One region of the Paenarthrobacter sp. Y-19 genome, then DNA from elsewhere that is predicted to be linked to it. Evidence: predicted binding sites of a transcription regulator. Region 1 holds the regulator's gene; each other region holds the start of a gene.
What was found. Region 1 encodes HrcA, which represses chaperone genes, less so after heat shock. Its sites were predicted from a motif close to TTNGCACTCGNNNNNNNCGAGTGCNAA; they were not measured.
Positions count from the first base shown of each region.

Region 2: the regulator HrcA is predicted to act here: its motif matches at 1,620-1,646, upstream of groES (co-chaperone GroES).
Region 3: the regulator HrcA is predicted to act here: its motif matches at 2,801-2,827, upstream of PYR64_RS13070 (FmdB family zinc ribbon protein).

Region 1 is NZ_CP119414.1:1,952,339-1,956,990, reverse strand. It holds gene PYR64_RS09045 (DUF3097 domain-containing protein) at 1-753, opposite strand, end outside; gene hrcA (heat-inducible transcriptional repressor HrcA) at 986-1,993, shown strand; gene dnaJ (molecular chaperone DnaJ) at 2,044-3,171, shown strand; gene PYR64_RS09030 (16S rRNA (uracil(1498)-N(3))-methyltransferase) at 3,174-3,935, shown strand; gene PYR64_RS09025 (GerMN domain-containing protein) at 3,951-4,652, opposite strand, start outside.
Region 2 is NZ_CP119414.1:2,814,665-2,819,316, forward strand. It holds gene groL (chaperonin GroEL) at 1-1,097, opposite strand, end outside; gene groES (co-chaperone GroES) at 1,182-1,478, opposite strand; gene PYR64_RS13160 (hypothetical protein) at 1,670-2,032, opposite strand; gene PYR64_RS13165 (class I SAM-dependent methyltransferase) at 2,100-3,335, shown strand; gene PYR64_RS13170 (shikimate 5-dehydrogenase) at 3,349-4,161, opposite strand; gene ykgO (type B 50S ribosomal protein L36) at 4,200-4,322, opposite strand; gene PYR64_RS13180 (GTP-binding protein) at 4,353-4,652, opposite strand, start outside.
Region 3 is NZ_CP119414.1:2,789,405-2,794,056, reverse strand. It holds gene PYR64_RS13080 (DUF4011 domain-containing protein) at 1-1,594, shown strand, start outside; gene PYR64_RS13075 (RcpC/CpaB family pilus assembly protein) at 1,609-2,397, opposite strand; gene PYR64_RS13070 (FmdB family zinc ribbon protein) at 2,468-2,740, opposite strand; gene PYR64_RS13065 (5-formyltetrahydrofolate cyclo-ligase) at 2,908-3,522, opposite strand; gene galU (UTP--glucose-1-phosphate uridylyltransferase GalU) at 3,652-4,557, shown strand; gene PYR64_RS13055 (GNAT family protein) at 4,563-4,652, shown strand, end outside.

The DNA of each region.
Region 1 (4,652 bases):
GCCCAGCCCGATGTCCTCCGCTGTTTCGTGGGGCCAACCGAAGGCCGTGAGAATCCCGGTCTTCCAATCAGTGCCGCGGGCAACGGCGGGCCATTGCTCGATGCCCAGGACCTTCGGCCGGATGGCCTGCCACACGTCCACATAAGGGTGGCCCACGATCAGGACGTTGCCTGCAGCGCCGGGGACAGTCATGGCCTCGGCTGCGATCCGGGACTCCTTTGAGCCCGCCACGAGGTGGTCCACCAGGATGCCAAGGCGGCGGCCGGGACCGGGTCGGAAGTCGGCAATGGCGGACTTGAGGTCGTCCACGCCGTGGAGCGGTTCCACCACAATTCCTTCAACACGGAGGTCGTCACCCCAGACTTTCTCCACGAGTTCAGCGTCGTGCTTGCCCTCCACCCAGATGCGGCTGGCCTTCGCGACCTGCGCCCGTTGCCCCTGGACCTTTACGGAACCCGAGGCCGTGCGATTCGCCTGAACCGCTGAAGCGGGCCGGCGAGGGGCCGGAGGCATCAACCTGATCGCTTGTCCTTCGAGAAGGAATCCGTACCCGAGTTGGAACGACTTCGTTTTACCGCGCCTGTCCTCGAGCGACACGATGTGCATGCCACCGGTCTTTTCCACCCGGGTGACTTCGCCCACCCATCCTGACTGGACGTCTTCGAGGACCATGCCGCGTTGCACCGGCACCTCAGGGAGCTGGCGTTTGGCTGGAGCGGTCAGGTCCTGCGGGCCCCAATTGTCGAAAGCCAAGGAATTCCTACCTCTGTGGTGATGTGAAAGGGGACAGGGGCGGGTTGCCGTCAGCCGGTCTCGGGACGCCGCCCTGGATGCAGTCCTCGGACGGTTTCAATGCTAACAACGTGGTGGCTCATACTAGACTTGTTAGCACTTGGGCATGTTGAGTGCTAAGTGTGCGGTGATCCATTGGAGGTCCCGCGGGGACCGGTCCCATGGACCATGGCAGTCGTCAGGAGGTGTAGCAATGAGTGAGCCACGCAAATTGGAAGTGCTGCGTGCCATCGTTGAGGATTACGTGCATTCCCGGGAGCCGGTGGGATCGAAAGCCCTCGTTGAGCGTCATCACCTGGGTGTTTCCAGTGCCACCATCCGCAATGACATGGCTGTCCTGGAAGAAGAAGGTCTTATTGCCGCCCCGCATACCAGCGCCGGCCGAATCCCCACTGACAAGGGCTATCGCCTGTTCGTTGACCGCATCTCACAGGTCAAGCCGTTGTCCGCCGCCGAGCGTCGGGCAATTCATTCGCTGCTTGAAGGACCCGACGACGTCGATGACATTCTTGAGCGCACAGTACGGCTCCTTTCCCAGCTGACCAACCAGGTCGCCGTCGTGCAGTATCCCCACTCGCACCGCGCATTGGTCCGCCACGCGGAGTTCGTTCTGCTGGCCCCCAAACAGGTGCTGGTGGTCCTCATTGCGGACACCGGGAGCGTCGTGCAAAAAGTCATCGACGCCGGTTCGGACGTGGGGAACGAGGCTTTGATGTTGTTGAGGTCACGATTCCTCGGCAGCATCGCCGGCACCCAGCTGGCACTCCTGCCGCAGGTGTTACCGTCGGTGGTGGCCCTTTGCCCGCCGGATCTTCGTGCCCTCGCCCAAAGGCTGGCCACTGGCTTGGAATCCCTGAGCGACACCAGCCGTGAGGAACGCATTCTGATGGCCGGTACGGCCAACCTCGCACGTTCCAACGTTGACTTCCCGCTAAGCATCGGTCCCGTGCTTGAGGCCCTTGAGGAACAAGTTGTCATGCTCCGGTTGTTGTCGGACATGGGAGACGATCCCCGGGGCGTGACAGTCAGCATTGGCCGGGAGAATCCGTACGACGGCCTGGCCGAGGCCTCTGTAGTGGCCACCGGCTACGGTTCCGGCGCCAAGGTGGGAATCCTTGGACCGACCCGCATGGACTATCCCACCACCATGGCAGCAGTTCGTGCCGTGGCCCGTTACCTTTCCCGCATTCTCGGCGGCTGAACACCGGCCCGGGAAAACATCCGCAGTACAACCAGGAAGAGATACCGACTTTGAGCAGCCACTATGACGTTTTGGGAGTCTCGCCGGAAGCCACCGGGGAAGAGATCAAAAAGGCGTACCGCAAGTTGGCGCGGAAACTCCACCCGGACGTAAACCCGGGTGAAGATGTCGCGGAGCAGTTCAAGGCCGTGACGCACGCTTACGAAGTGTTGTCAGATCCCCAGAAGCGCCGCGTCTACGATGCCACGGGCAACGAGAACGGCACTGATAACGGCTTCGGGGGCGGCTACGCCGGCCAGGGCTTCGCCTTCCAGGACATCTTCGACACGTTCTTTGGCGGCGGCGGTGGACACGGAGGGCCCGCCTCCCGCGTACGACGTGGCCAGGACGCCCTTATCAGCGTTCGGATCGACCTCAAGGATGCCGTGTTCGGCGTCAACAAGAAGCTTGAAGTGGACACAGCCGTGGTCTGCCCCACCTGCGACGGCAGCTGCTGCCGCCCGGGCACCCACCCTGAACGCTGCGACATCTGTGGTGGCAGCGGCCAGGTTCAGCGCGCCGTCCGCTCCATCCTGGGGCAGGTCATGACCACCGCCCCCTGTGGTTCCTGTGAAGGCTTCGGCACCGTCATCAAGGATCCCTGCAACGAATGCAACGGCCAGGGACGCATCAGGAGCCGCCGTTCGCTCACCATCAAGGTTCCCGCCGGCGTCGCTACCGGTACGCGAATCCAGCTGTCCGGCCAGGGCGAAGCAGGACCTGCAGGTGGTCCGGCCGGTGATCTCTACGTGGAGATCCGCGTCAACAACGATTCCACGTTCGTACGCGAAGGCGACGACCTCCACGCCACCCTCAGCGTGCCCATGACGGCTGCTGCCTTGGGGACCGACGTGCAGCTTGAGACGTTCGACGGCGCACAGGACATCGAAGTGAAGGCAGGCACGCAGTCCGGAGAGGTCATCACCCTTCGTGGCCTCGGCGTAACGCACCTGCGGGGCTACGGCCGCGGCGATCTGAAGGTTCACCTGCATGTGGAAACACCTACCAAACTGGACCATGCACAGGAAGAACTCCTGCAGCAGCTTGCCAAGCTCCGCGGCGAGCAGTTCACCGAAGGAAAACTGGTGGCCAGTGGTGGCGTGTTCGCAAAGCTCCGGGACAAGCTCGGTAACCTGTAGCGGTGAGCAACCCCGTTTTCTTTACGCCGGCCGGCAGCCTCAGCCACGTAGCGCCCGGTACTGATTTTGTCCTGCAGGGTCCGGAGGCCCGCCACGCAGTGACGGTGAAGCGCTTGGCCGTCGGTGAGTCCGTTGACATCGCCGACGGCGCAGGTGCCCGTCTCACTGGAGTGGTCGCCGAAGCGGCGCCCGGTGCCCTGACGGTCACCGCCACGGACATCGTCTTCGAAGCCCAGCCGGACGTTCGATTGGTACTGGTTCAGGCGTTGGCCAAGGGTGATCGCGACGAGCTCGCAATCGAGACGGCAACGGAACTCGGCATTGATGCCGTGATTCCCTGGCAGTCGGAGCGATCCATCGTGCGCTGGAAGGCGGAGCGGGCAGCCAAGGCGCATGCGAAATGGGAGTCAGTGGTCACTGCGGCTGCAAAGCAGGCGCGCAGGGCCTGGGTACCTCCAGTCCGCCCGATCGTCGACTCCAGCGGTTTGGTGAAAGCCGTTGCCGAGGCCGACTTGGCCGTCATTCTTCACGAGGACGCCAAAAACCCTCTGCGGGAGGTCCTGGAGAGGCTGGATGTCAACGGCGCTTCACCCAGTGAGGTTCTGTTGATCGTGGGGCCTGAGGGCGGGATCTCGCCGCGTGAAGTGACGCGGCTTAGCGATGCAGGGGCCGTGACGGCCCTCTTGGGTCACCATGTCCTGCGGTCGTCGACGGCGGGACCCGCCGCCGTCGTCCTGGCCAGCGACGTCCTCGGTCGCTGGTAGCCGGCGAACGTCGAATCAGGCCACGGTGAACAACCGGGTGTCCGTGCTCGATTCGATGGCCTTGCCGGCATCGTCGACCTCGGTTACCCGCAATTCATATTTTCCGGGTTTCAGTGTCGCGCCGAAGCTGAACAGACCATACTGCCCGGGTTCGCCGGTTGCTTTGGTCTGGCCCGTGAGCAGGCTCGACTTCTCACCCTTGCCGTTGTCCTGAAGGATCTGCCAGCTGATGGGCCGTGAATTGTCCGTGGTGCGCCCGTTGAACTTGATCAAACCAGGGGGCAGGGACACGTCCTCCTGCGGATCGATGATCCACAGCGGCGCCACCAAGGAAGCATCACGCGTCATGGGTTCGCCAAGTTTCACTTGCCCGAACGCCATGTAGTCCTTGTGTCCGTCAACGAGAATGACCACTTGGATCTGCTGTCCGGAGTTGATGAGTCCGGAGGACGATGCCGCGGCCGACGCGGTGTAAACCAGCTGCTGGATGGCCCGTTGCGCCATCCCGGCATCGAGGTTTGAGTTGAAGGCGTCGCGGGACACATCAACGGTGATCACGTTTTTCCCCGAGATGGAGGTCGCCAGGCTTCCTGGTTCCTGCCAAGGCGTGAAGAAGTCGTGATCCAGGGGCTTTTCCGCCATCATGATCCGCAGGGCCGTCGTCACAGGATTGCCGTCACCGGAAATGTCCCGGAACTCACGGTAGAGGTAGACCTC
Region 2 (4,652 bases), 860 kb from region 1:
AGGCGTTCCTGCAGCTTTTCCTTGTCCCAGTCGGAATCCGTCCGGGTCAGCTCAGCGCGGAGCTGTGCAACGCGGTCGGCAACGTCCTGGGCCGAACCGGCACCGTCAACGATGGTGGTGTTGTCCTTGGTGACCGTGATGCGGCGGGCGGTACCGAGTACCTCGAGGCCAACGGAGTCCAGCGTCAGGCCCAGGTCCGGGGAAACTACCTGCGCACCGGTCAACGTAGCGATGTCCTGGAGCATGGCCTTGCGGCGATCGCCGAAGCCCGGAGCCTTGACGGCAACGACGTTGAGCGTGCCGCGGATACGGTTGACGATCAGGGTGGAAAGGGCTTCGCCTTCGATGTCCTCAGCGATGATGAAGAGGGGCTTGTTGGCCTGCAGGGCCTTCTCGAGCAGCGGCAGGAAGTCCTGCAGCGAGGAGATCTTGCCCTGGTTGATCAGGATGAGGGCGTCTTCGAGGACAGCTTCCTGGCGTTCTGCGTCGGTGACGAAGTACGGGGAGAGGTAGCCCTTGTCGAACTGCATGCCCTCGGTCAGGACCAGCTCGGTCTGCGTGGTGGAGGACTCTTCGATGGTGATGACACCATCCTTGCCTACCTTGCCGAAGGCCTCGGCGAGGAGCTCGCCGACTTCATCGCTCTGCGCGGAGATGGCTGCGACGTTGGCTACCTGGGTGCCTTCGACTTCGCGGGCATTCTCCAGGAGGCGTGCAGCGACGGCTTCCACTGCAACTTCGATGCCCCGCTTGATCTCGCCGGGAGCTGCGCCGGCAGCAACATTGCGCAGGCCTTCCTTGACCAGGGCCTGGGCCAGCACGGTTGCCGTAGTGGTGCCGTCACCGGCAACGTCATTGGTCTTGGTGGCTACTTCCTTGGCAAGCTGGGCGCCAAGGTTCTCGTAGGGGTCATCAAGCTCAACTTCACGGGCGATGGTGACACCATCGTTGGTGATCGTGGGGGCGCCCCACTTCTTGTCCAGGACGACGTTGCGGCCGCGCGGGCCCAGCGTCACCTTGACAGTGTTGGCGAGCTTGTCGATACCGGCCTCAAGAGACCGGCGGGCAGCATCGTTAAAAGCAAGCTGCTTTGCCATGGTTGTGTCCTTTCGAGACAGAAAACCCGCACCGCTGACGCTCGGAATGATTCCAACGCGACGGCGGTGCGGGGCTCCAGGAAGTTACTTTACGACGATCGCAAGGACGTCGCGGGCGGACAGAACGAGGTACTCGCTGCCGCCGGTCTTGACTTCGGTTCCACCGTACTTGGAGTAGATGACGACGTCGCCAACAGCTACGTCAACCGGTACGCGGTTGCCGTTGTCATCGAAGCGGCCGGGGCCGATTGCAACAACTTCGCCTTCCTGCGGCTTCTCCTGCGCGGAGTCCGGAATAACCAGGCCGGAAGCCGTGGTCTGCTCTGCTTCGAGCGGGCGAACAACAATACGATCCTCAAGAGGCTTAATCGAGACCGACACTCGGACTCTCCTTTTCATGAGCTGATTCATGGACTAAGAACTAGGGTGCCGTGGCGTACAACCGTCGTCGCGGTGCCGGTGGACGCCTGGCGTGATTAGCACCCTCAAGGGGAGAGTGCTAACTAGACTCTATGTAAGGCGTTAGCACTCGGTCAAGGTGAGTGCCAGCATTTCGTCATCGGTGAACGTTGTCACTGGTCCCTGAGGTCATCAAGGTCGTAGTCTTCGCCGTCGTCATCCTCATCCAAGGAAGCGCTGCCGCGGTTCAGGTAGAGCACCACCGCCGAAGCAACCGCCACGACGCCGGAAACCACCAGCGCGATGATCCCGCCGAGGCGCGCACCGGCGTAGAGGTCGCGGATGTCGCGTGCCTCATCCGTCGCATCGTTCACGCTCTTGCCACTGACGGAGTAGGCCGCTGCGTTGAAGGAATCCAGCGCGAAAATAACGATCAGCAAGCCTATGCAGACCACCGCGATGACAGCGCCCGCGATCAGGGCGGGACGGGCATACGTGGTGAGGCGGGAGGGCTGTGGTGCTGCGTTGTCTTCCATGAAAACAACCCTATCCGGCTGATTCCCCAGTCACGCAGCCATGACGCGCGACGTTAGGCTTGTTCCCATGCCTCATGCACCGCAGGAACAGATCGCACCTTTATTGACCACTGAAGGTTGGGAGCTTCTTGCCTCGCTGGGACCCTACCGTGAGGCTGATGCATTCAGCGTCAATGCCAGCCTCCGCAAGGCCGGCCACTCCCCGGAACTCGTGGCCGCCGTGCTCACGCAGTCCCGTTTACGGACCCGGGCTGAGGCGAAGTTCGGCGAATTCGCCCGGCAGATGCTGTTCACCCAGGCGGGCCTGGAGCAGGCAACCCGGCTGAACGTCGCCGCCCGCCACGCCGAACGTTTTGCGCAGGCCGACATCACCCATGTGGCCGATCTCGGCTGCGGCCTCGGCGCCGATTCCATGGCGATGGCTTCCATGGACATTGCTGTCACCGCTGTGGAGATGGACGAAACCACCGCTGCCTGCGCCATGATCAACCTCATGCCTTTCCCGCATGCAACGGTGGTGCACTCGGACGCGGAATCAATGGACCTCGAGGGCATCGACGGCGTGTGGATGGACCCTGCCCGACGCACCACGTCCACGTCGGGAACCAAAAGAATCTGGGACCCGGAGGCGTTCTCGCCCCCCTTGTCCTTCGTGGAGAGCGTGGCGGCCACCGGGCGTGCAGTAGGGGTGAAGATGGGCCCGGGCATCCCCCACGACTCGGTGCCTTCGGGCTGCGAGGCCCAATGGGTCTCCGTGGGCGGCGATGTCACCGAGGCCACCCTGTGGTTCAACTCAGTAGCCCGCCCGGGCGTCCGCCGCGCCGCATTGCTCCTTGGCAGCCAGCGCGCCGCCGAAATCACCAGCGGCGAGGACTTCGGCGGTGGCCCGGAAGCCGCCGTCGGGCCTGTTGAAGGCTTTCTCTACGAACCCGACGGTGCGGTGATCCGCGCAGGCCTGGTGGCCGACGTCGCCGAGCGGCTGGGCGGGCACCTGGTGGACGAGCACATCGCGTATATCTGCGCCCCGGAACTCCACGACACTCCGTTTGCCCGGGCCTACAAGGTGCTGGACGTGATGCCGTACAACGTCAAGGCCCTCAAAGCGTGGGTGAAGTCAAACAACATCACCGTGCTGGATATCAAGAAGCGCGGCACGGCAGTGACACCCGAGGAACTGCGGAAGCAGCTGCTCCCCACCAAACCCGCCAAGGGCAAAGATGCGAAAACAGCCACCCTTGTCCTCACCAGGATCGGCGAGGAAAGAGTGGCTGTCGTGGTGGAACCGGTGACCGCCCAGGCTTAGCAGGCCTGCGGCGTCAGCGACGCGAGAATTCCGAGGCCTCCCGTACTTGGCCGGGCGTCGGGCGAACGCCGGTGTACAGGACGAACTGTTCCTCGGCCTGAATGGCGATGACCTCGGCTCCTGTGATGACCGGCTTGCCCGCAGCGTGCGCGGCGGTGATGAGCGGCGTTTCGGAGGGAAGGGCCACCACATCGAACACCACCTGCGCGGCTGCGATGGTGGCGTCGTCAAAGGACTGGGCGGTTTCGTCCGCGCCGGCCATGCCCAGCGGGGTGACGTTGATGATGAGGTCCGCGGTGGCTCCGTTGACGTCGTCCTGCCAATCGAAGCCGTAGAGGTCGGCGAGCGCTCGGCCGGTGGTTTCGTTGCGGGCCACGATGGTGACGGCAGTGAACCCGGCGTCCCTCAGGGCGGCCGCAACAGCTTTGGCCATTCCCCCGGCGCCGCGGAGCAGGACAGTATGGCCGCTGGGGACTTCATGGTCCTTAAGAAGCCTGGCGATCGCGATGTAGTCGGTGTTGTAGGCAGTGAGGACGCCGTCGTTGTTCACGATGGTGTTCACCGAATCGATGGCTTTGGCCGACGGATCCATGACGTCAACCAGCGGAATGACTGCCTCTTTGTAGGGCATGGACACCGCGGCACCCCGGATCGGGAGGCCGCGGATGCCCGCCACCGCAAGGGTGATGTCCGCGGGGGCGAATGCCTTGTAGACAAAGTTCAGGCCGAGCAGATCGTACAGATAGTTATGGAACCTCGTCCCGATGTTGCTGGGCCGGGCCGCGAGCGAAATGCACAATGACATGTCTTTGTTCAGGATGGGCATCCACCCATTAAACAACGCCCCTCCAGGCTTCCGTGCGGTCAGCCCTGGCGGGCCTTCATGCGCGGGTTGTTCTTGTTGATGACGAACGTGCGGCCACGCCTGCGGACGATTTGCGCCCCGGGGATCTTCTTGAGTGCACGCAGCGAGTTTCGGACCTTCATGGTGTTTCTCCTTTTTTGTTGGTGTTTGGCTTAGAGGGCGTCGCTGAGTTCCAGGGGGTCATCCCACGCGTCGGCATCCATGGCCATTTCGGTCTCCGTCAGCTGGCAGCCTTCCAGGAGTTCACGGATTTCCGCGGCGTCAACATCGTCGGCCCGCCCAGTGATGGCCAGGACGGTTCCGCGGTCCCCGTGGCTGGGGTGCCAGTCGAGGAAAGCGTCGACGTCGGCACCCACTTCTCCGCGCAGGCCTTCTCCCATGGGGGCTGCTTCCGTGGAATCGGCCATCCAGTTGCCCGTGCTTTCGAGCCAGATCCGTGGACCTATGCCTTG
Region 3 (4,652 bases), 840 kb from region 1:
GATCGCCCGTGCACGGCAGGTAGTTGCTTTCGGCGACGCGAAGATTGCCAATGCGCGGACCTTCAGCGTGGCCGTCGAACCCCCGGTTGCCGGAGTCGCGAGCCACGAGACTGTGGAGAGTGCCTTCAAGGCCTTGGCCAGGGTCCTGCCATCGTGGCAGTTGAATTGGGTGTATCGGGCAGTGGATGAAGACTTGATCCTGCAGCTGAGCAAGAACTACTACGACGGCGGCCTGAAGCGGCTGCCCGACGGCAACTCGGTTACGGGATTGGATCGCTCGATCCTTGTGGAGTACATCCCTGACGGCACCGGCCTTCCGGGCGCCGATCACGAGGGGGTCGAGTCCGTCACTGCCGAGGTCAACCGGGTGGTGGATCTTGTCTTTGAACATGCCACGCTGCGTCCCCGCACCAGCTTGGCTGTGGTGACGGCAAGCCTGCGCCACGCTGCCAGGATCGGCGAGGCCATCAGGCTCCAACTGCCGAACCATCCATTGCTGTCTTCCTTCTTCGCCGCCGGCCCCGAATCCTTCCGCGTGGTGGATCTGGAACGCGCGCAGGGCTTGGTGCGGGACCATGTGATCTTCTCCCTCGGGTATGGACGCACCCCGCATGGCCGGGCGCTCCACTCCTTTGGACCGCTGTCCACTGAGGGTGGGCGTAACCGCTTTGCCTTGGCCATGACCAGGGCCCGGCGCTCCATGCACGTCCTGAGCTGCTTCCGGCCCGAGGACCTCGACCTCGATCGCCTGGCGCACGGCGCAGTGGACTTCTACGAGTTGCTGGACAGGGAGCTCTCGGGGAACAGCAATCTCGGAACTCCGGCATCCCGTGCCGTTGCCAGCGAGCAAGCACTTGGCGAGGACCCGTTGGTGGCGGATCTTGGCGAACGACTGCGTGCCCGCGGCGCCCGTGTCTGGCACCTTTACGACGGTGTGCTGGACATAGCCGCAGCCGCTGATCCTGTGCACACCATTGGCCGGGAGGGTGCTGAAATTCCCACGCCCGTAGCCATCGAGTCCGATGGCACGGAACGATACCGGCGCATGAGTGTCCGTGAACGCAGCCGGCTGCGGCCTCAACTGCTGGAGCGCATGGGGTGGCGTTACATGTCGCTGTGGACGATCGAAGTCTTCACGGACCCGTCCTCCTGCGCCGATCGCATCGGTTCCTACCTTGGACTGGAAAACCACATTCCGAAGGCTGCCGAGTCGTCTCAACATGGCTTCCTGGACATGGATGTTGAACAATTGAATCTGGACAAGGCTCAGCCTGTGTTCACCCGTTCCCCGGCCACCGGCCCGGATCACCAACCCGAGCAGGATGCCAAGGGGACGCGGGACCAGACAGGGGACAGGAAAGAAGCACCAATGACGGAACAAGGAAATGGTTCCACCGACGGCTCTGCCGGGGAGAACAGCGGATCGGACAACACGGCAGCTGAAAAAGCCGCCGAGCCGACGGCTGCCAAGCACAGCTCGGGCGGCATCCTCCCCACCAAGGCCGCGGAGGACGATCCCCGCAGATGGGGCGATGAAGCAGGCTATGACCACGAGCAGTGGTTGAAGGAACAGAAGCCCCCGCACTGGGGATGAGCGATTGAGCAGCTTCATGGGCTGACCAGAACAAAGAAAAGCTTGCCTTGCGTGGATGCGCCGGCAAGCTTTTCTGCTTGTTGGGGGTTGGCAGCGACCACCACCAGCCCTTCTGTATCGCTGGTGCCAAGCCATTCGCCGGCCTTGCCGCCCTGGGCCGAAGTCCAGAGAACAGGAACAGGGCCAGCCAAAACCTGGCTCTGGCGGGATTCGTCGTAACTGCCGGACGCCGTGAGGACAACGGTCACCAGCTGCCCCGGCGACAGAAGCTGGATGGAAGAAGGATCTGCCATGCGCAGGGGGACGGCAGCGGAACCTGCAGGAGTGCCCGCGAGCAAGCCAGGGCCTAGGAGGCTTGAGTCCGTGGGTGTTTGTCCCTTGCCCAAAGGAGAGGCCAGCTGGCGCCCAACCAGGGTCGCGACATCATCCACCCACGCGGAGATGGCCAGTTCGGCTGCGACATCGACCCTGGTGAAATCTGACTCCTTCAGGCTCGCGCCGGCTGGTAGATCACGGGCTGCGACCAGGACGCTGACCCGGGCGACCGACACAGGAGTCAGCTGCTGTACCGCCAGACCGGCAGCAAGGCATAGAAGCAGCGCGACGCAAAGCCGCCGGTTGCGGGAAAGCCACGCCCTGAGTGTGGGCTTTCGCTTTGGAGGTCCGTTGCGCCGCGCACGGCCGAACCCCCGTGGAAAGCGCCTGGGGGAGGGCGAGGGGTGGTACGGCAACCGTTCATGTCCAGCTGTTCCAGCTGAACGCTCGGCATGGGCAAGGAAGGCGCTACGGGCGGAGTGTGACATGCCGCCACGGTAGCCAGCAGCCCCGGCCGCCTAACAGGGGCCGGGTTGCCTATGTGGAAAAGTTCCGGAGCTAGCTCGCCGCGGCGGCCGGTGCGGGAGCGGGCGTGGCCGCAGCTGCGGGTGCAGCCGGTGACGTGGGCGCAGCGGATACTGTGCTGCCCTTGGCGTCACGGGAGTCAGTGCGGTAGAAACCAGAGCCCTTGAAGACGACGCCCACGCTGTTGAACTTCTTGCGCAGCGTGCCTTTGCATTCAGGGCACTCTGTCAGGGAGCTGTCTGAGAAGGACTGGACGATGTCGAAGGCATGGTCACAGTCTTTGCAGGCGTATGCGTATGTGGGCACTGAGTTCCTCCTTTAGGACAAAGTTCAGGTCCTGCTCCGCCGTGCCGAATAACTTCCGCATTAGCAGTCCCAGGGCCTGAGTGCCAATTCTATCATCCGTCCCCCTGAGGTGTGCCAGCACTTGTGCCGGAGCTCACCAACCGGAACCCGCCGGAAATGACCGGGAGTCAGACGGGCTCCGCTGCGTTGTCGAGAACCACAACGCCCGAAGGTGTCAGCACTTCCCGCACCGGGCGATCGAAGGCCTCGGCGGGTATGGAGCCTGAAGGCAACAGATCGTCGTCGTACACCACCGCGATGGTGGGCGGCCGCCGGCCGGACGCGTCCAGGCCCTGCAGGAGTCGGTCGTAATAACCGCCGCCTTGGCCAATCCTGTTCCCGTCCCGGTCCACTGCGGTGGCCGGCATGAAGATTCCGGCCGTCGAAGCGACCACTGAACTGTCCAAGCGCTCACCGGTGGGTTCGTCGATGGGAGCGTAGGCGGACCGTGTGAAGACCGTGGACGGCGTCCAATACACCCAACTCAGTTGCCGTTCCGGTTCGCAGACGGGGAGCAGGACTTCATGGCCCGCTTCGTGGAGGGCTTCAAGCAGTGGCATGGTGGGCGGCTCGAAGGCGACTCCCACGTACACCGCGAACGACGACGGTGTTCCGGACGTGACGGAGCTGGCCCACGAGGAACCGTGCCGGGCTATCGCTTCGCCCGCATCAGCGATTTGCCCTGGTGTCAGGGCCCTTCTGTACAGCCGCCGGTTGCGGCGGATGTCTTCTTTCGACGCCATCTGTATCCAATCCTGGGGGTTCGTCGGGTCCGGTTAAAGTGTTTCCTTGTGTGTTGCCGGCAATAAAATGTGCGGCCCGCGCGGCGGGGGGTTTACCTGATGCTCTCTTCCTTCCGTTACATTAGTCCGGTGACTCTCGATAACAACGCTGTCCGTAAGGCCGTCATCCCCGCAGCGGGTCTTGGTACCCGGTTCCTTCCCGCCACCAAGGCGATGCCGAAGGAAATGCTGCCTGTGGTCGATAAGCCCGCCATCCAGTACGTCGTCGAAGAAGCGGTGAAGGTTGGCCTGCACGACGTCCTCATGATCACAGGACGCAGCAAGCGCGCCCTGGAAGACCACTTTGACCGTGTTCCGGCGCTTGAAGCGACCCTGGCTGAGAAGGGCGACACCGCCAAGCTGGAAGCGATTCAGTCGGCTACCAACCTGGGCGACATCCACTATGTCCGCCAAGGCGACCCGAACGGCCTCGGCCACGCAGTCCTTCGTGCAAAGCAGCACGTCGGCTACGAGCCTTTTGCCGTCCTGCTGGGCGATGACCTCATCGACGCCCGCGACGACCTCCTGAGCGAAATGATTGCGGTCCAGCAGAAGACCGGCGGTTCCGTGGTAGCCCTGATCGAGGTCGAGCCTTCCAAGATCAGCGCTTACGGTTGCGCCGACGTCGAGGACATCGGCGAGGACGGTTACGTCCGTATCAAGCAGCTGGTGGAAAAGCCGTCGCCGGAAGAGGCGCCGTCCAACCTCGCCGTGATTGGCCGCTACGTGCTGCACCCGGCCGTCTTCGAAGTCCTGGAGCAGACCGGCCCCGGCCGCGGTGGCGAAATCCAGCTGACCGATGCGCTTGAGGTCCTGGCTGCCGGCGAAGGCGAAGGCTATGGCGTGTACGGCGTGGTGTTCCGCGGCCGCCGCTATGACACCGGCGACAAGCTCAGCTACCTGAAGGCGTGCATCGAGCTCGCGTGCGAACGCGAAGACCTTGGTCCTGAGCTGCGCGAGTGGCTGCCGAACTTCACCGCCACGCTTCCCCAGTAACACGGATGTACGGGTCTGCGATCTGGCCGGTAACGCTGGAGTGCGGAGACCTGGCCCTTCGGCCCATCCGCTATCGCGACAAGCGGGAATGGTCC